Regions from separate parts of the Paenibacillus dendritiformis genome, predicted to be linked through region 1. Evidence: riboswitches for the same ligand, from Rfam matches in the RefSeq annotation. Region 1 holds a riboswitch; the other holds the start of a gene.
What was found. Region 1 has a riboswitch for cyclic di-AMP ahead of L6439_RS15300 (3D domain-containing protein). Riboswitches for the same ligand answer to the same signal wherever they lie in the genome.

Region 1 (3,732 bases):
CAAAAGGAGCCACCGATCCCGGAGCCAGCTCAATCCGCTTCGCAGAACACTAAATCCGGAATAAGCCAGCACCATTTGAGCCTGGCGCAACTCCGAATGAAATACCCGCATATTTTCAAGCTTCATGGCTCTAAGCGCGGACTGCGCCGGGTAGCCCTTACCTTCGATGATGTCCCTGATAACCGGATAACCCCGCTTGTGCTCGACATTTTGCGGGAGCATAACATTCGCGCTACCTTCTTCCTCGTGGGCTCTCGGGCCAAAGCCCATCCCGACCTGGTTCGGCGAATCGTCCGGGAAGGCCATATTATCGGCAATCATTCTTACAGCCATCCCTTGATGACCAAGCTGTCACTTCCTGCCTTCGAGCAGCAAGTGAAGGATGCGGAACGGGTAATTGAAGAGATAATTGGTTACAAGCCAAGATTTTATCGCCCTCCCTTCGGGGAAATCAATGAAGAGCAGTTAAAGTGGGCAGGGGATCACGGCTATCTGGTCGTCAATTGGGACGTCGATTCCAACGACTGGCGGGGCTTGAACGCCAGAGAAGTATATAACAACGTAATCAACGCCGTCAGACCCGGCTCAATCGTCCTTCAACATGCCGGGGGAAGCAAGCAAAACGGTTACTTGCAAGGAACGGTCAAAGCCCTGCCCTCCATCATCAAGGAATTGAAGAAGCAGCGTTACCGTTTTGTCACCGTGCCCGAGCTGCTCCAGGACCGGAAAGATAAAAAAGACAATTGAAGCCCTGAAATGCAAAAACAACCCCTGCCACAAGATGGACAGGGGTTGAATGATGTTGATATGAATTATGAAATTATATATACTTCGACATTCTGAATGCCGAAAGTGCTGCCGGTCTTCTTGCTGACAGGCACGAAAATATCAAGCCGGTTGCCATTGATGGCGCCGCCGATATCGCGAGCTTCCGCGATGAATCCGCCTTGCGGCAGATGCTTGAACTGATAGCCGGTAATGAACAGCTTTGTTCCCAATGGAATCTTCTTCGGATCCACGGCTACCGTCCCCAGCTTCAATGGGTTGCCGAAGTAATCGACTGCGCCCCATTTTCCGTTTTCACTCGCATGGGCCGTATATGCCGTGGCCTTCATGTTCAATTTCTTTTTATAGGTCATCTCCTTGCCGGAGACGGTAAGTACGTTATTCTTAGCAGCTTGCGGAGCCTGCTTCGCTTTCTCCTGCACTTGCTCCTTAACCGCCGATGCCTTTTCCGCAGCAGCTGCCGGCTCGTCCGCTGCTGCTGCAGCCTTACCCGCTGCCGATGCGGTCTCATCCATGTCCGCTTCTATCAAAGCAGCGTTCTGATCTTCCACCGCAAGACCTTGCAAGGTCTTTTTCGGAAGCTCCAGCTTCAACCCTCCATAAATATTCCGAGCATCGATGTTCGGGTTCGCCTTCATCAAGACGTCCAGATCAATATTATGCTTCTTCGCTAGAGAGTAAAAAGTGTCCCCGTCTTGGGCGATGTAAGGCTCAGCATATGCCGGCATGATTTGAAATACAAGATTTAATCCCAGCACTGCCGCTGCAAGCTTTAATGTCGTTCTTTTCCGCATATGGTGTATGTTCCTCCTTAAGCTAGCCTGCGAGGTTAGTTGTCGGATTCGGGTCAAGGAGTACCCTACATGCTGGCCACCCGCCAGTTCTGATTCACCCCAAGGCGCTCATCCCGTTGTGAAATGAACACCGGTCAATCATCCCCCGTACTATGTTCGGCTCGAATTGCAGCATATCACAATTTTGTAACCTGTGCGCATGCAGTTAATGGAAATTAAGCCACAACATGCTTCAGAATCCTATGAACTGGGCCAAAATGACTTATGAAATCGCTTCATTCCGTCCATAAGGAATCAGGTATGTAACAAAATTGTAACCAGCGATTACTACTATATCATAGATTACAAATTTGTAAACAGTTTTGCCCCTTCCTCATATTGGTGATGTCTAATTTCCTGTTGGCACGCGGCTTGCTCGTACTGTCCCCCTCTGTCGGCAGTTCGCTGCCTTAGGGACATTCTCCCGTTGCGTCAGGTAGCTCGCTGTCTTTGGGACACTCTCCCGTTGCGTCAAGTAATTGGCTACCTTTAGACCACTCTCCCATTCCATGAGGCAGCTCGCTGCCTTTGGACCACTCTCCCATTCCATCATCTCCCATTCCGTCAGGTAGCTCACAACCTTTGTTGCCCTGGCCCGTCAGGAGATACGATGATTTTGAAGCGGCTTCTGAAGAATAGCCGAGCTGGCATGAAACAGAGCGCCTTTAACTTCAATCCCAGCTTAGGTGCGATACTGCTTATAAGGAACCAACACGCACTATTCCACTGCCTGCTCCATGGGGATACTGCCCATAAGGAATCTACACGCACTATTCCGCTGCCTGCTCCATGGGGATACTGCTCGTAAGGAGCCAACACTCACTAATCCACTGCCTGCTCCATGGAGATACTGCTCATAAGGAACCAACACGCACTATTACCTACCTGCTCCATAGGGATACTGCTCATAAGGAACCAACAAGCACTATTACGCTGCCTGCTCCATGGGGATATTGCCCATAAGGAACCAACACGCATTATTCCACTGCCTGCTCCATGGGGATACTGCTCATAAGGAACCAACACGTACTATTACGCTGCCTGCTCCATGGGGATACTTCTCGTAAGGAGCAGCACGCAATCTCCTGATTGTCTGGCATCAGGATAGTGTTCTTAAGAGAAAGGGATTTTTTGACTGTGGAAAAAGGGGATTATGGGCGGCGCTTCATTTTCAGATGAGAGGAACGTACTTTCTGCATTTCCGGCGCACGTGCAAAAGCCAGCCGGAAGCACCGGCTGGCTCTGTTTTGGAGGGTCAATGGGTAACCGGCTCCATTGATTTTTTAGTTGTGTCTTTTCGCGTGCATCGTGCATTTAAAGAACCTGTCCGAGGAATTCCTGTGTGCGGGGGTGCTGCGGCGCAGCGAACAATTGCTGCGGCGGTCCCTGCTCGACGATATGCCCCCCATCCATGAACACGATGCGATCTCCGACCTCGCGAGCGAACCCCATCTCATGCGTTACGATCACCATCGTCATCCCGTCACGGGCGAGCGACTTCATTACTTCCAGCACTTCGCCGACCATCTCGGGATCCAGGGCGGATGTCGGCTCGTCGAAGAGCATGACATGCGGCTCCATCGCCAATGCCCGGGCAATGGCAATCCGCTGCTTCTGTCCGCCGGACAACTGGTCTGGGTAAGCAGATGCCTTGTCCGCCAATCCGACCTTCTTCAAAAGCTCCATCGCGGTCGCCTCTGCTTGCGCCTTGCTCTTCCCTTTCACTTTAATGGGAGCCAGCGTAATGTTGTCCATCACCGACATATGCGGGAACAGATTGAAGGATTGAAATACCATGCCCATTTTGGTGCGCGTTGCGTTAATATCATGCTTTTTGTCATTAATTTTTAGGCCTTCGAACAGAATATCGCCCGCGGTCGGCGTCTCCAGCAAATTGAGACAGCGGAGAAAGGTGCTCTTGCCCGAGCCGCTCGGCCCGATCACAACGACGACTTCCCCTTGCTCGATCGTCATGTTCAAGCCATTCAAAATGCTCAGCTCTCCGTACGATTTATGCAGGTCACGAATTTCGATCATTCTTTTTCAACTTCCTTTCCAGAAGGCCGATTGCCTTAGACAATGGAATCGTCAGCACGAGGTACATCATAGCTGC
Region 2 (3,732 bases), 2.1 Mb from region 1:
ACGCCCTCCTCTGAGATCGCCGCCATCCAGGCGAGAAGCGGATAGAGGGCCGGCACGGTCAGATTGAGCGGAGATAGGGAGGCATCGGTAGCCGCCCAGGCGCCGAAGCCGATCTCCAGCGTCAGGAAGATGACGCTCTGTACGCCGAGCAGTACGCCCGCATACAGCGTTCCGAGACGGAAGGAGCCGGTCAAGGCGGCGCCGAATGACCGATCGCGCCAAGTGGGCAGCAGCTCGTCCCGTCTCTCCTGTCTCCACATATAGGAGCCTGACACAAGCGAAAAATAAAGAAACAGTCCTTGAATGACCATAATGGCCCCTTGTACTACGAGCGCGGCAGTAAGGTTCAGTTCCGTGCGGGGCACTCCGAACTGCAGGACGGCCAGTCCGGGCATGATATTCCATAGATGAAGCACAGAGATGGCGCACGACAGGAGCGAGAGCGCGATCAGCGTGCCCGAGCGGAAGCGGATCTGCCGACGGTAGTAGATGCAGGCCCATAGGGCGAGTATGCTGAACACGAACGAGATCCACCGGTAGCCGATGCGGTACACCGAGCCGGCTGTCTCGGCCTGAGCCTGATCTAGGGCCTCATAGTCGCCCGGAACTTTCCAGACGGGATGCAGCGCCACGACGCGATCTCCGCGCATGCGAACGGACAGCTCTAGCCGGGCCGCGCCGATCTCGCCTTCCTTGACGGTATATCGAAGCTCATCCGGCCAAGAGGGGTCGACGCTCTGCGGCATCAGCTTGGATGGGTCCCAGCCAAGCGCGTTCAGCTCGCGGGCGGCAAGCGGCCGCGCCGTCATTTCGTCGAGCGCCGGAGCCTCCGGCCGCAGACTTCCCGGTACGGCGGCCAATTCATATCCCACTACGCTGCCGCTCGTCATATGTACGTCAACCTTAAAAATGCCTTTCCCGTCCGGGGCCGCGGCTTCCAGCAGGACTTGATAAATGTCTATCGGGGCCTGGTTGTCCCAAGGAGCATAGCTGTCCGCCAGCCTTTCCCGGTTGATATAGCCGGAGGCGAGTCTGTCGGTCTTGTAGACGACGGTAGGCTCTTGTTCCGACAGGACGATCCGGCTTCTCCACGGCTCGCCCTTCACATACTCTAGCGCCCGCTCGGCAGCCTGGCGCTTCGTCAGAAGCGCTCGCTCTTGCTCTGGCCCGGTCCGGCTCGCTTCCTGAAGCGAAGGAATAACAATCTGCAGGAGCACAAACACTATAAATCCAATGATCGAAGCCAGCAATAGGCGTTTCGTTACGCGATGGGACACAGGCATAGCGCGACCTCCGTTCACAATTCCGGTGCTTATCATTATTGTATCCACTCTCTTGCCGGAAAGTCCAGGCATGCAAATTGTGGAAGAAATCAGCTACAAGCTGAAATAGCAAGCGCGAAAGACGCAGTGGGAGATTGGGATAGGATGTAAGCGCTATTTGAAGACTTTTTCCTGTATTTTTTGTTCATTTTGTGCCTGCATGGACTTTGTGCCCCTGTCATGAAACGTATATAATCTCGTTATGAATTCAATACGGCCGAATTTCGTGAAGACGAAAGCGGGGGACCCGATCATTGGGGTGAATTTTGCGCGATCCGCATGAAGGATCGAATGCAAATAGGGCGGCCTGAACGCGCCCGAATCCGTCAGCTAACCTCGTAGGCATTGAACGTCAGGATACCAGCGTTAGCATTGGATCTCCAGTGCTTTTTTTCGTGCTGAAAATGAGGTGAATTCGATGAAATCCATAAAAAAAGCATCCCGATGGCAGCTCACCCCGCCGCGAATTCTGGTTATGGGGTTCGGGACGATTATTCTCATCGGGGCGCTGCTGCTGATGCTTCCGATAGCCAATGCGGACGGCCAGCCTCTCCCCTTCATCGACGCGCTGTTCACAGCCACTTCGGCCACATGCGTGACGGGGCTTGTCGTGGTGGATACGGGCACGCATTTCACCTTATTCGGGCAAATTATCATTATTACGCTGATTCAGGTCGGCGGACTTGGCTTCATGACGATGGCGACGCTGTTCGCTCTTGCCTTCCGCAAGCGTATTTCGCTGAAGGAACGGCTCATTTTGCAGGAAGCGCTGAATCAGGGCAGCATGGAGGGGATCGTTCGCCTGATTCGCAAGGTACTGCTGTACGCGTTCAGCATCGAAGGGGCGGCGGCGGTTCTGTTCACGTTGCGCTGGGCCTGTGACTTGCCGTTCGGCAAGGCATTGTACTTCGGCATTTTTCACGCGATATCGCTATTCAATAACGCCGGGTTCGATCTGTTCGGCTCCGTATCTGGACCGTTCACCAGCCTGACCCTGTATGTGGGCGACCCGATCGTCAATATTGTCGCGATGCTGCTGATCGTTCTGGGCGGACTCGGCTTCATCGTCCTGTCCGATGTGACGGAGTATCGGCGCACCCGCAGGCTGGCGCTGCATTCCAAGGTCGTGTTGACGATGACGGGCTTGCTCATCGCATTGGGCGCCATCGTCATTTTCGTCTTCGAGTTCACGAACCCGGCGACGCTGGGCAGTCTGAACGGCTGGCAGAAGATGTGGGCGGCCTTTTTCCAATCGGTGAGTCCGCGGACCGCCGGGGCGAACACCGTCGATATCGGGGCGATGCGGCAGGCGACGCAGTTCTTCCTTGTCGTGCTGATGTTCATCGGCGCGTCTCCCGGCTCCACGGGAGGCGGAATCAAGACGACGACGTTCGCTATTCTGATCGGCGCCGTCATCACGATGATTCGGGGGAAGGAGGACATCGTCATCTTCCGTCATCGTCTGGGCAAAGACCGGATCTTTAAGGCGGTCACGATCACATTGATGGCCTTGTTCATGGTGATCGGAGTAACGATGGTCTTGTCCACGACTGAGGATCATCCCTTTTTGATGATCTTGTTCGAGACGACCTCGGCCTTCGGCACCGTCGGGTTGACGGCGGGGTTGACGACTGATTTGACGGTGGTCGGCAAAATATTGATCTGTCTGATGATGTTCGCGGGCCGGCTCGGTCCGATTACGCTGGCCTATGCCTTAGGCCCGAAAAGCGAACGTGAGCTATACAAGCACCCGGAGGGCAAAATTACGATTGGATAATCGGTCTGCATTCCGGGGTTACCTATAGAAGAAGAGTAATGGGCGAAGGAGCAATACGAACATGGAGTTACAGCAATTTGCAGTCGTGGGGATGGGCAGATTCGGGTCGAGTCTGGCGCAGGAGCTGGTCGAGCTTGGCCATCAGGTGTTGGGGATCGACAAGGATGAAGAGGTGGTGTCGGAGATGAACAACGTCTTGACGCACGCCGTCGTTGCCGATGCGGCGGATGAGGATGTGCTTCGTTCGCTCGGCATCCGTAACTTCGATTGCGCGATTGTCGCGATTGGAAATGATCTGCAGACAAGCATTCTCGTCAGCATCCAAATGAAGGAGCTTGGCGTCAAAAAAGTGGTGGCCAAAGCCGTCTCGGAGCTGCATGGGCGCGTGCTGGAGCGAATCGGCGTCGATCGGGTCATCTATCCGGAACGGGATATGGGGATCCGGGTCGCCCATCAGCTGGTATCGCCGAACCTTCTCGATTATATCGAGTTGTCCAAAGACTACACGATTGCGGAGCTGAGTGTTCCCGGCAGCTTGTGCGGCAAAACGCTCAAGGATGTCAACCCGAGAGCCCGGTACGGCTGCAGCATCGTGGCGCTGCATAAGCCGAACGGCGTCATTATTGCTCCATC

Region 2: it holds a riboswitch for cyclic di-AMP, as region 1 does, so the genes downstream of both, L6439_RS05895 (TrkH family potassium uptake protein) here and L6439_RS15300 (3D domain-containing protein) in region 1, are expected to answer to the same signal.

The regions. Positions count from the first base shown of each region.
Region 1 is NZ_AP025344.1:3,478,715-3,482,446, forward strand. Features, by position in the region: gene L6439_RS15295 (polysaccharide deacetylase family protein) at 1-747, shown strand, start outside; gene L6439_RS15300 (3D domain-containing protein) at 813-1,580, opposite strand; cyclic di-AMP (ydaO/yuaA leader) riboswitch at 1,589-1,764, opposite strand; gene L6439_RS15305 (amino acid ABC transporter ATP-binding protein) at 2,934-3,656, opposite strand; gene L6439_RS15310 (amino acid ABC transporter permease) at 3,640-3,732, opposite strand, start outside.
Region 2 is NZ_AP025344.1:1,338,971-1,342,702, forward strand. Features, by position in the region: gene L6439_RS05890 (CPBP family intramembrane glutamic endopeptidase) at 1-1,283, opposite strand, end outside; cyclic di-AMP (ydaO/yuaA leader) riboswitch at 1,528-1,682, shown strand; gene L6439_RS05895 (TrkH family potassium uptake protein) at 1,741-3,099, shown strand; gene L6439_RS05900 (potassium channel family protein) at 3,161-3,732, shown strand, end outside.